Regions from separate parts of the Xenorhabdus budapestensis genome, predicted to be linked through region 2. Evidence: riboswitches for the same ligand, from Rfam matches in the RefSeq annotation. Region 2 holds a riboswitch; each other region holds the start of a gene.
The links. A riboswitch is a leader RNA that binds a small molecule or an ion and turns the genes downstream of it on or off. The one in region 2 is predicted to bind thiamine pyrophosphate.
Positions count from the first base shown of each region.

Region 1: linked by a shared signal. The riboswitch ahead of thiC (phosphomethylpyrimidine synthase ThiC) and the one ahead of thiD (bifunctional hydroxymethylpyrimidine kinase/phosphomethylpyrimidine kinase) in region 2 are both predicted to bind thiamine pyrophosphate.
Region 3: linked by a shared signal. The riboswitch ahead of thiB (thiamine ABC transporter substrate binding subunit) and the one ahead of thiD (bifunctional hydroxymethylpyrimidine kinase/phosphomethylpyrimidine kinase) in region 2 are both predicted to bind thiamine pyrophosphate.

Region 1 covers NZ_CP072455.1:395,731-399,996, forward strand. The annotation lists gene thiC (phosphomethylpyrimidine synthase ThiC) at 1-1,469, opposite strand, end outside; TPP riboswitch at 1,663-1,787, opposite strand; gene HGO23_RS01620 (HAD family hydrolase) at 1,889-2,551, opposite strand; gene nudC (NAD(+) diphosphatase) at 2,789-3,556, shown strand; gene dcp (peptidyl-dipeptidase Dcp) at 3,727-4,266, opposite strand, start outside.
Region 2 covers NZ_CP072455.1:1,870,226-1,874,491, forward strand. The annotation lists gene HGO23_RS08520 (amino acid permease) at 1-1,202, shown strand, start outside; gene cspE (transcription antiterminator/RNA stability regulator CspE) at 1,985-2,194, shown strand; TPP riboswitch at 2,329-2,421, shown strand; gene thiD (bifunctional hydroxymethylpyrimidine kinase/phosphomethylpyrimidine kinase) at 2,462-3,262, shown strand; gene fbaB (class I fructose-bisphosphate aldolase) at 3,376-4,266, opposite strand, start outside.
Region 3 covers NZ_CP072455.1:3,842,097-3,846,362, forward strand. The annotation lists gene ptsP (phosphoenolpyruvate--protein phosphotransferase) at 1-634, opposite strand, end outside; gene rppH (RNA pyrophosphohydrolase) at 657-1,187, opposite strand; TPP riboswitch at 1,304-1,408, shown strand; gene thiB (thiamine ABC transporter substrate binding subunit) at 1,535-2,560, shown strand; gene thiP (thiamine/thiamine pyrophosphate ABC transporter permease ThiP) at 2,536-4,140, shown strand; gene thiQ (thiamine ABC transporter ATP-binding protein ThiQ) at 4,133-4,266, shown strand, end outside.

The DNA of each region.
Region 1 (4,266 bases), 1.5 Mb from region 2:
GTCAGTGGCCCCAAGGTATAGAATGGCGCTTCGTGGCAGTGCTCCAGTTCTTCTGTCATATTGCGGCGAATTAACTGCATCGGAATATGCCCCGGCCCTTCTATCATCACCTGAACATCATATTCCCAGGCGATTTTGGTCAGTTCACCGAGGGTATGTAGTTCGGCAAATTGAGCTTCATCATTAGCATCCTGAATGGAGCCGGGGCGCAATCCGTCCCCCAAAGAGAGGGAAACGTCGTAGGCCGCACAGATTTCACAAATTTCACGAAAGTGAGTATAGAGAAAGTTTTCCTGATGATGGGAAAGGCACCATTTCGCCATAATTGAACCACCACGGGAAACAATGCCTGTCAGGCGCTTGGCGGTCATGGGAACGTAACGCAGCAACACCCCTGCATGGATGGTGAAATAATCCACTCCTTGTTCGGCCTGCTCCAGTAACGTATCGCGGAACGTTTCCCATGTCAGGTTTTCCGCTATGCCATTGACTTTTTCCAGTGCCTGATAAATAGGAACTGTGCCGATGGGTACTGGACTGTTACGTAGTATCCATTCACGGGTTTCGTGGATGTAGCGTCCGGTGGAGAGATCCATCACCGTGTCAGCACCCCAACGGGTAGACCAAATCAATTTTTCGACTTCTTCTTCGATAGAGGAAGTGACGGAGGAATTACCGATATTGGCATTAACTTTCACCAGAAAATTACGACCGATAATCATCGGTTCAGATTCTGGATGGTTAATGTTAGCAGGAATAATCGCACGGCCGGCCGCCACTTCCTGACGAACAAATTCCGGTGTGATGTTATCCGGTAAGTTTGCGCCGAAACTTTGCCCTGTATGTTGTTGGAGCAGAATTTCACCACGGATACGCTCACGCCCCATATTTTCACGCAGTGCGATAAATTCCATTTCCGGTGTGATGATACCCTGGCATGCATAGTGCAATTGAGTCACGCGCCTGCCCTGTTTGGCTTTTAATGGATGGGAACGATGTTTGAAGCGCAGGTGATCCAGTCCGGCATCTGCAAGGCGCTGTTGAGTAAAATCAGAACTGAGGCTTGCGACAGATTCAGCATCATTGCGCTCTTCAATCCACGGTTGACGGAGCTTTTGCAAACCCGTTTGTACGTTCAGTATGGCTTCTGGATCGCCATAAGGGCCGGAAGTGTCATAGACTGGCACGGGTTCGTTTTCCTCAAATTGAGGATTCTCTTTCGTTCCGCCAATCAGTGTGGGAGATAACTGGATTTCCCGCATGGGAACCCGAATATCTTCGCGTGATCCTGCCAGATAAATACGGTTTGAATTGGGAAATGTCACACCTTGAATCGAACTGATAAATTCCTGTGCTGCATCTCGTTGGACTTTACGTGGCCGTGCTGGATGGGCTTTAGGTGAGATATTGGTTGCAGGGATAATGTCAGCAGTAGAGGTAACGCTGTTGTTAGTAATAGCATTAGACATAGCAAATTCCTGACTGTGTTATCGCCTGTCTCATTGCGCAAATAAAAAACATGACGCTCAGATAGGGCTTAAGTTGAGAAAATTGCTTGTCTGGAGCTCGCAGGGAGTAATGGTTGATTGCTGAATTACGTCATCCGGACAGATTTGTTTGTACAACAATTTATCTGTACAACAACAAGAAGAACACATCAGCGGGGTGATTACTCTTGTTCCCTTCGCGGGTATTAGCCCGATCAGGTTCTGCGGATCCCGAATAAACGGTCTCAGCCTGTGTCCACCGTGAGATAGGGTGAACGCTAGGCACTCCGACAAGAAAACACCCAGAGTATAAAGGGGATTCTGAAAACTGCAACCAGAAAGCACTAAGCTGAAACCAGAACTCTTCGTGTGAAACTGACTTCCTGGGGTTAATTATTTGACTATAAAGCCCAATTCAATTGTTTCCAGCCATGAACTTCTGCTGCTGCCCGCAATTGTATATCTGGATTGACGGTAAAGACTTTGGTGGCAAATCGGCACATCGGTAAATCATTCGCAGAGTCTGTATAAAAATAGATATGTTGTGGCGATAAATTCTGCTCTGCCAGCCATTGTTGTAAACGGGCAACTTTTCCTTCCCGGAAGGTAGGGATACCCTGAATGTCTCCGGTATAACAACCATCTTTCATTACCATATCAATCCCCATCGCTGTTTGTGCTCCAAATGCAGCAGCGATTTTCTTAACTACAAAAGAAACGGTGGCAGAAATGATGATAATAGGAATGTTTTGATGGCGGTAGATATCTAATTGTTTTCTGGCGGCAGGATAGAAGACAGGTTTGATTTTGGTTTCCACGAAATCGGTCAGCCAGATATCTATTTGCTCATGAGGAATTTGGCTGAGTGCCTGTAAGTTGGTCGCCAGATACTCTTGCATATTCAGTTTTCCTGCACAGTAATCCAATATCATTTTCTGGTCTGCCTCTATAAAGCGTGGGTCAGTAATGATGCCTTTTTCCCATAAATAATGAGTCCAGAGCTGGCTGGAATCCCCACAAATCAGGGTGTCATCCAAATCAAATACGGCAACCTGTTGTGACATAGTTGTTATTCCTCAATTTAGGATACCTATTGATACCTGCATATTATTGATTGAAAGCAAATCAAACACTTTATCTGCATTAAATGAACATTCAGAAACGTAATTAATATAACAGACTGCAGACAGAATTCGATGAAGAGGAGTATGCTGTACTTACACTAAGATTTAATAACATTTAATTAATATTTCAATGTGGCTATGACACAACATCCGATGCAACAAATGATGGAACCGATAATGCAAAAAAAATTAACAGGCATAGAACGAGGCTGGTGGATTGTCAGCCTTGAAAACAGAGTTTGGCTACCACAAGGGGAATTGCCATTAGGAACAGCCAACCAGTGGTCATTGCAAGGTTATGTAGCTTACGCTATCGGTGAATGGTTAGGGGAAACTGTTTGGCTGGTAGGCCATAAGATGGAGGCAGATATGTCTTCTCCTCGTCGGATTGCAGAGCAAGATCCCAAGTTATTTCAACTGGCAGGACGCGGAATCCAATTGGCTGAGTTCTATCGTTCTCATCATTACTGCGGTTACTGTGGACAAAAAATGCAACAGAGCCAGCATGAATGGGCTTGTTTGTGCCAGAGCTGTGATGAACATTATTATCCGCAAATTGCACCTTGCATTATTGTCGGCATTCGTCGCGATGATCACATTCTGCTGGCACAGCATCAGCGCCATCGTAACGGTATCCATACGGTACTTGCCGGATTTGTTGAAGTGGGGGAAACACTGGAAGAAGCTGTACATCGTGAGGTGATGGAAGAGAGTGGAATAAAAATCCGTAACTTGCGTTATGTCGCTTCTCAACCGTGGCCTTTCCCAAATTCATTGATGATGGGATTTCTGGCGGATTATGATAGCGGTGAAATTGAGCATGACCCTGTCGAACTTATTAGCGCAGATTGGTATCGCTATGATCAGCTTCCCCTTATCCCTACGTCTGATACGATTGCCCGCCGTTTGATTGAGGAGGCGGTTGCATTATGTCGTCAGCAGTGATGTTGATTGATCAATGAGTTAATCCTTTTTAAAACATGTCCATATCTGTGCGGGGTAGCTGGTAACAGCTACCCCTACTGCGACCGTATAAAGCATGAGAGTTACCTTATGTTTTGTATAAGGATTCGATATCCATATCAAAACGGGTAACTCTTAATCTTTAATACACCTTATTGTTTTTGTTCCTCTAGGCCTCGGTTTTTCAGCATATGCTTAATACTCGGTGGCTTACCGCGCCAGTCGATATACAGTTTTTCCAAGTCTTCACTATTACCACGTGACAACACCTTATCGCGGAAACGTTGGCCATTCTCTGCCGTCAGGCCTCCGTGTTCGGTAAACCAGGCAAAAGCATCATCTGCCAGCATTTCTGTCCACAGATAAGCATAATAACCGGCAGCATAACCGCCACCCCAAATGTGGTTGAAGTAGCTGGAACGATAGCGCGGTGGTACGTAGCTGAGATAGATGTTGTCTTGTTGCAGAGACTTGGCTTCAAACTTATCCACGTCCTGCTGTGGCTGAGCAGCGGTCAGCATATGCCAGTGCATATCCAGCAACGCGGCTGACAGCAGCTCAGTCATGCTATAACCTTTGTTGAATTTGTCAGCCTTATTGATCTTATCCACCAATGCTTGTGGCATTGCTTCACCAGTTTGGTAATGCTTGGCGTAATGGGCAAACACCTTTGGATCACGCGCCCAATACTC
Region 2 (4,266 bases):
GTGGATTTATTGCATTTTTGATAATGCGTCAATTAGGTGAAATGGTTGTTGAAGAGCCTGTAGCGGGTTCGTTTAGCCACTTTGCTTATAAATATTGGGGTAATTTTGCGGGTTTTCTATCCGGTTGGAATTATTGGGCAATGTTTATACTTGTCGGGATGGCGGAACTCACTGCGGTCGGTATGTATATCCAATATTGGTGGCCTGAAATTCCAACATGGGTTTCTGCTGCAATATTCTTTGTGCTGATTAATACCGTAAATTTGATTAATGTCAGGTTATATGGGGAAGCTGAGTTCTGGTTCTCTATGATCAAAGTTGCAGCTATCATTGGGATGATCCTTTTTGGCTCTTATCTGCTCATTTCTGGCACGGGAGGGCCACAGGCCAGTGTAACTAATTTATGGCAGCAGGGCGGTTTTATGCCTAATGGCGCTGTCGGCCTGATTATGGCAATGGCCGTTATTATGTTTTCATTTGGTGGCTTGGAAACTGTCGGGATCACTGCGGCAGAAGCTGAAAACCCGGAAGTTAATATTCCAAAGGCAACTAATCAGGTTGTTTATCGTATTCTGCTGTTTTATATCGGTTCGTTGTTCATTTTGCTTTCTCTCTATCCGTGGAAAGATGTTGTGGAGGGAGGCAGTCCATTTGTTTTAATTTTCCATAATTTGAATAGTTTTTGGGTCGCAAATGTCCTGAATATCGTTGTATTGACTGCGGCGTTATCTGTTTATAACAGTGGCGTTTATTGTAATAGTCGAATGCTGTATGGCCTGGCGAAACAAGGTAATGCACCGCGTATTTTGACTAAAGTGAACAAGCGTAGTGTTCCTGTTTTATCAATTGGATTGTCGGCGTTGGCTACATCAATAGGTGTATTGATTAACTATATTATGCCGGGTAAAGCATTTGAGCTTTTGATGGCATTGGTAGTTACAACGCTGGTGATTAATTGGATTATGATCTGTATGTCACACTTGAAATTTCGCGCTGCAAAAAATGCAGAAGGTGTTAAGACAAAATTCCAGGCATTTTGGTATCCATTTGGTAATTTTCTCTGTTTGATTTTCTTGGCTTTCATTCTTGTTATTATTCTGATGATGCCTGATATACGTATATCAGTTATTCTGATGCCGTTTTGGATCGGAATATTATGGGTAGGTTACTTATCTTCTAAATCAAATAAGGTCAGAGTATAAATTGTCTTGCTGAAAATGCGTACACTTTTCCAGCCGGGCATAATGCCCGGCTGATTTTTATAATGAATCCAATTTTATTAGATCGTTATGGCAGAGTGCTATTTCGGTAAAAGAAAATTGGTTAAAAAACCTACCTACAAAAATTGCATATAAAATAAATGTTATCCTGAAATGATATTTATTGTAGGTTGATATCTGGACAATTTGTTATTTAAAGCCCAGTCACTTTAGTGCTATAAAAATTATGTCATCATCTGACATATTGCCAGAATAGCAAGAGCTCAAAAGTTAAAGCATGAGTGTTTTGATTGAACAATATTTAATAAAGGTTAAACAAAACGTAAACTAATCAAATTTGGAGTAATCATATTTTACTTTCAAACATTAACATAAAATTAGCTATTATTTTGTTGCTTATTCAATTTATTTTGAAAGTTATAACTCTCTAGAATACCTCTTAATAGGTGTGAAAAACAGAATTATATATTAAATAAGTAAAAATGATTTCATTAAGTTAATGTTTTATTTTTCTGTTAATTCATGTGGTTATGTAATATAAATGCTTCCGATCAATATCAAATCGGAATAGATATTAAGAATTTAAAATATGTGCGTTAGCTCGTGCACCTGAAAAAAATGGCTTGCGATTATATAAAGAGTATGTGATAAAAACACCTGGGTAAACGAAGTACTGTTTCTGTTAATGAATAGCAGCAACGAATACTGGTTTGTTTCTTTTTATGCCAATCGGCGAATAAAGTGATTCAAAGGAAATTTTTGAAATGGCAAAAATCACTGGTACTGTGAAGTGGTTCAATGAGTCTAAAGGTTTTGGTTTTATTACTCCAGCTGATGGCAGCAAAGATGTATTTGTACATTTTTCTGCAATTATGAAAGATGGATTTAAAACATTGTCTGAAGGCCAACAAGTTGAGTTTGAAATTCAGGATGGCCCTAAAGGTCCAGCCGCTGCAAATGTCACTACTTTATAGTAAGAAGCAGTAATAAATTTATTTTAGCTGGTATGTTGGTGGCTGGCTGAATATATTTATCGTTAATATTTTCCATTAATTAATGATAACGCATTGCAAATATCACTCTATTGGGATACTAATAGAGTGATTTTTACTTTGGCTCGGGGCGTTCTTAAATGAACTGAGAAGTACCCGTATTACCTGATCTGGATAATGCCAGCGTAGGGAAGTCTTGGTATCTCTTGTTTGATACCCGCTTTTCTTGGGCTGGTGGTAGGAACTACCATCATGAGAATTAATTCATTGACTATTGCAGGAACCGATCCTAGCGGTGGTGCCGGCATTCAAGCCGATCTAAAAACATTTTCTGCCCTTGGCGTATATGGAACAACTGTAATAACAGCTCTCGTTGCGCAAAATACAACAGGAGTGCAGACAGTTTACAATATTGAACCCAGTTTTATTTCTGCTCAACTTGAATCGGTACTTTCAGATGTCAGAATAGATAGTGTTAAGATTGGAATGTTATCTAATTCTGCTAACGTTCATGTCGTTTCAGAAGCTTTCCACCGTTATCCGGTTCCTTATATCGTGTTAGATACCGTTATGCTGGCAAAGAGTGGTGATCCTTTATTATCGCAGGAAGCGGTAAAAGCTATGACGGAATTATTATTGCCAATCGTTTCTTTGATTACACCAAATTTACCCGAAGCCGCAACGCTATTGAAATGCTCTCTTGCGGAAACGGAAGATGAAATGTTGCGACAAGGACGTGAACTGTTATTGATGGGGTGTCAGGCCGTTTTATTGAAAGGAGGGCATTTGAAGCATGGAGAAAGCCCAGATTGGCTGTTTACGTCTGAAGGGGAATGGCGTTTTACAGCCCCCAGAATTAATACACGCCATACACATGGAACAGGTTGCACTTTATCGTCTGCCCTTGCAGCGCTGCGGCCGCGTTATTCCGATTGGAAGAGTACAATACCCGTGGCAAAGGCCTATTTGCAGAATGCTCTAATGCAGGCAGATACGCTAGATGTAGGGAAAGGAATAGGGCCGGTACATCATTTTCATCAGTGGTGGTAGGAAATAGTAGTAGGAATTATCACCATAATGTCGTGGTATTGTGATTCGAAAATGGGGATATAATATCCCCATTTCTAATACAGTGAATAACACAACAAATGAAGTAGGTTTTATCAGGCAATAGTGACGCTTTTGTCGAGATACACATCCTGAACAGAATGGATCAGTGCAACGCCTTCTTTCATTGATTTCTTAAATGCCTTGCGTCCCAGGATCAGTCCCATACCTCCGGCACGTTTGTTAATGACTGCGGTACGGACAGAATCACTCAGATCATTCACTCCGGAAGCTCCGCCAGAATTGATCAGGCCTGCACGTCCCATATAGCAGTTGGCGAGTTGATAGCGAACCAAGTCGATAGGGTGATTTGTTGTCAAATCAGTGTAGACACGTTTATCTGTGTGTCCGAAACTGATTGCAGTATATCCGCCATTGGTTTCTGCCATTTTTTGTTTAACGATATCTGCGCCGATAGTAGCTGCCAGATGGTTTGCCTGACCAGTTAAGTCGGCACTTGTATGGTAATCAACGCCATCTTTTTTGAAAGCTGAATTGCGTAAATAAGCCCACAATACAGTTACCATACCTAATTCATGCGCTCGTTCGAAAGCGGCAGAAATTTCTTCTATTTGACGGCGCGATTCGGGAGAGCCGTAATAAATCGTGGCACCAACTGCAACTGCCCCCATATTAAACGCTTGCTCAACGCTGGCATACAAGGTTTGGTCATATTGAACTGGATAGGTCAATGTTTCGTTGTGATTAAGTTTCACCAGAAACGGAATTTTATGAGCATAGCGGCGAGAGACGGATGCCAGAACACCATAAGTTGAGGCAACACAGTTACATCCTGCTTCGATTGCTAATTCAACAATATTTTTAGGATCAAAATAGAGTGGGTTGGTTGCAAAAGAAGCACTTGCCGAGTGTTCAACACCTTGATCGACCGGCAAAATTGAAAGATAGCCAGTTCCAGCCAGGCGCCCGTGATTAAACAAAGTTTG
Region 3 (4,266 bases), 2.0 Mb from region 2:
AATGAGAACGTTCAGCTTGATAATTCAGTGTTGATGCTTCAAATATTTGTTCGAGCGATGGTTGAGAACAATCCTGCCATCCCTGAGCCATGACAATGCCATCGGAAACCGCCAGTGCCTTGATACGTGTCTGGCGATACTGACCAAACAGCTCCCGGGTCTGCGCTTGAGCAAGGATCGCAGCCAATTGCATAGCAAGTGTCACCATAAAGGATTCTTCACTTTCATCAAATAATCGGCGTTCATTCTGTTGAACAACCAAAATCCCTTGCAATTGGCGACGATAAATAATCGGAACCCCTAAAAAGGCCCGCAGATTCTCTTCTTTTACTTGAGGAATATATTTGAAACTAGGATGGTCACGCACATCGGCAAGGTTGATTAATTCCGACAAATGCCCGACTTCCCCCACAACGCCTTCATCAAAGGAGAGGCTTATCCCCTGTTTTCCCGGCTTTTCCAACCCCTTAGTAGCCATCAGGTAATAGCAACGACGCTGATGGTCTGCCAGATAAATAGAACAAACATCCGTGTTCATTGCTAAACAGGTTTCATTGACTAATAACTCAAGCGCTTCTGATAAATTTGTTGCCATCGCAACCTTTTCAACAATTTCCCGTAAGCGCATGAGCATAACGATTACCTAAATTAATTATCTAACTTCTTCTACGACGATATATATAGGTTGAATAGGATTGTGAAGTAGATTCCTGCGTTGGCATCACAATAGAAGAAAATTCTTTCATCACACGGCGGTATACATCTCGTTTAAACGAAACAACTTGCCTGACAGGATACCAATAACTCACCCAACGCCATCCATCAAACTCTGGTGTACTACTGCGCTGAACATTAATATCTGTTTCATTACAAAGCAACTGCAATAAAAACCAGCGTTGCTTTTGCCCGATACAAACGGGCTTTGTATCCCAACGCACCAAACGCTTGGGTAATTTGTAACGCAACCAGCTACGGGTGGAGGCGAGAACCCGTACGTCTTTGCGATTTAAACCAACTTCTTCGAACAACTCACGATACATCGCTTGTTCTGGTGATTCCCCCGGATTGATGCCCCCTTGAGGAAACTGCCAGGAATGCTGCCCATAACGGCGGGCCCAGAGAACCTGCCCTTGACGATTACAAATTACAATTCCTACATTCGGGCGGTAGCCATCATCATCGATCACCAGACTACCTCTTGATAAAACGAATTTGAAAAGATAGTTAATTGTTTCACACTCATCTCAAACGGTAAACCTCTATGATGGGGCTTTGCAGTTACAACTGAAGTCTCTACAATACGGTCATCTCAACGGGGTGCGATTGTTGCCGGGCAACATCGCTGAGAACAAACCCGTAGAACCTGATCCGGCTGATATCGGCGTAGGGATTTGAGTTGCTATTCATTGATATATAAATAGTAATTTTATCTGGCACTTTCTCAAATCCTTTGCCAATTTGCTAATAACTCATTTAATTATGAGTGCTAATAGTTACTGTTAATAACTACTATTAATAACTACAGGAGAGCAAAGTGTTTAAGCATCTATTTTTCCGATTTATTGCGAGATTTATTGCGATAAGTGCATTATCGATTTCTGCATGTGCCTTTGCTCAAGCAGCACAAGCAAAACCCACATTAACCGTTTATACTTATGATTCATTCGCTTCTGAGTGGGGCCCCGGCCCTGTTATCAAAAAAGATTTTGAAGCGGAATGTGACTGTGAATTGAAACTCGTCGCCCTGGAAGATGGTGTATCTTTGCTGAACCGTATAAGAATGGAAGGCAAAAAAGCATCGGCAGATGTTGTTCTGGGGTTAGATAATAACCTGATCCAAGCTGCCCAACAGACTGGATTATTCACTCCCAGCCATGTTGATACAACAAAGTTAAAACTGCCTGTCACATGGAATAACAATACCTTTATTCCTTACGATTACGGTTATTTTGCCTTTATTTACAACAAAAATACCTTGCCTAATCCCCCCAAAAGCATGGAAGAGCTTATTAACAGCCACCAGAATTGGAAGATTATTTATCAGGATCCACGTACCAGTACTCCTGGGTTAGGTTTTTTACTCTGGATGCAGGATATCTATGGTAATAATGCTGCGCAGGAGTGGCAGAAAATCGCCAAAAAAACACTGACTGTCACCAAAGGCTGGAGTGAGGCTTATGGGTTATTCCTGAAAGGTGAAGGGGATATGGTGCTTAGCTATACCACATCACCGGGCTATCACATCGTATCCGAGAAAAAAGATAATTACGCCGCTGCTATATTCAACGAGGGGCACTATTTACAAATTGAAGTCGCCGCCCAGTTGGCTTCCAGCAAACAGCCTGAACTGGCACAAAGATTCATGCAATTCATGGTTTCACCCGCATTCCAGCAAGCTATTCCGACCACCCAGTGGATGTATCCCGTGATTGACGTACCTCTACCTGAGGTTTTCAAACAACTGCCTGTGCCTGAGAAATCACTGCAATTCAACGCAGAAGATGTAGCCAAACACCGTACACAATGGATCCGTACATGGCAAAGTGCTGTAAGCCGTTAATTGCAGGTTGGTTACTGCCGGGGGTGATTGCCTCCGGCCTGCTGCTTCTCATTGCCCTGTCAGCTTTCGGGGTACTTTGGTTTAATGCGCCTGAAAGCCACTGGCAGGCATTTTTGAGTGACAGCTATCTGTGGCATGTCATTCGTTTTACTTTCTGGCAAGCGTTTTTGTCTGCTTTATTCTCAGTCACACCTGCAATATTTCTGGCAAGAGCGCTCTATCGCCGTCGTTTTCCGGGCAGAACGCTTTTTTTACGTCTATGCGCCATGACGCTGGTACTTCCTGTTTTAGTCGCCCTGTTTGGCATACTGACTGTTTATGGGCGTATTGGCTGGCTGGCTAATCTTTGCCAATGGATAGGAATTGAATACCGTTTTACCCTTTACGGCCTGCAAGGTATTTTGTTGGCGCATATTTTCTTTAATATGCCAATGGCAACACGATTACTGCTCCAATCGCTGGAAGGTATCGCAGTAGAACAACGGCAACTTGCAGCACAGCTTGGTATGAATGAATGGCAACATTTTCGCTTTGTCGAATGGCCTTATCTACGCCGTCAGATCTTGCCAACCGCAGCGCTGATTTTCATGCTGTGTTTTGCCAGTTTTGCCGCGGTGCTCGCATTGGGAGGCGGCCCTTCTGCAACTACAATTGAACTCGCTATTTATCAGGCTATTAAGTATGACTACGATCTTGGTCAGGCTGCTCTGCTCGCGCTGATCCAACTCTTTTGCTGTCTTGGTCTGGTTTTGCTGAGCCAAAAGCTCAAAGGAGTTCTTTCGGTGGGGTATGGTCATCAACAACAATGGCGTAATCCACAGGATTCATGGCTGAAAAAACTATGTGATGGATTGCTTATCACCACAGCATTGCTGTTTTTGCTCCCTCCTTTACTGGCCGTCATTGTAGATGGTTTGAACAGTGCCGTGTTTGATGTCCTCAGTAAACCCGCCTTGTGGTGGGCTTTCACAACATCCGTAATTATCGCACTGGGCGCTGGTTTCTTATGTGTTTTACTGACTATGATGCTGTTATGGAGCAGCCGTGAGTTACGCCTGCGTCATTTATCCCGTTGGGGACAAGCAATAGAAAGCAGTGGATTATTAATTCTTGCTATGCCCGGTATTGTCCTTGCAACAGGCTTTTTTATTCTGCTGAATAATACTGTTGGGTTGCCGGATTCCCCTTATGAACTGATTATCCTGACCAATGCGTTGATGGCAATTCCCTATGCTTTAAAAGTGCTGGATAATCCAATGCGTGATCTGGCTGAACGCTATAATCCGCTATGCCGCTCTTTAAATATTCAGGGCATCCACCGTTTACGCTGGATTGAGCTTAAAGCTCTGAGAATCCCATTAGCGCAGGCACTGGCTTTTGCCAGCGTGCTGTCAATCGGGGATTTTGGTGTTGTCGCATTATTTGGAGACGAGAATTTCCGCACACTGCCTTTCTACCTTTATCAGCAAATCGGGGCATATCGCAGTCAAGATGGTGCTGTGACTGCATTCCTGCTACTGCTTCTCTGTTTTATTTTATTTAGTGTTCTTGAACGATTACCGGGTCGACGCCATGATTAAACTTGAAAATGTTACTTACACCTATGAGCAGATTGCCATGCGTTTCGATGTCAACGTCGAAGCGGGCGAACGTATTGCAATCCTCGGCCCCAGTGGGGCGGGCAAAAGTACATTATTAAGTTTAAT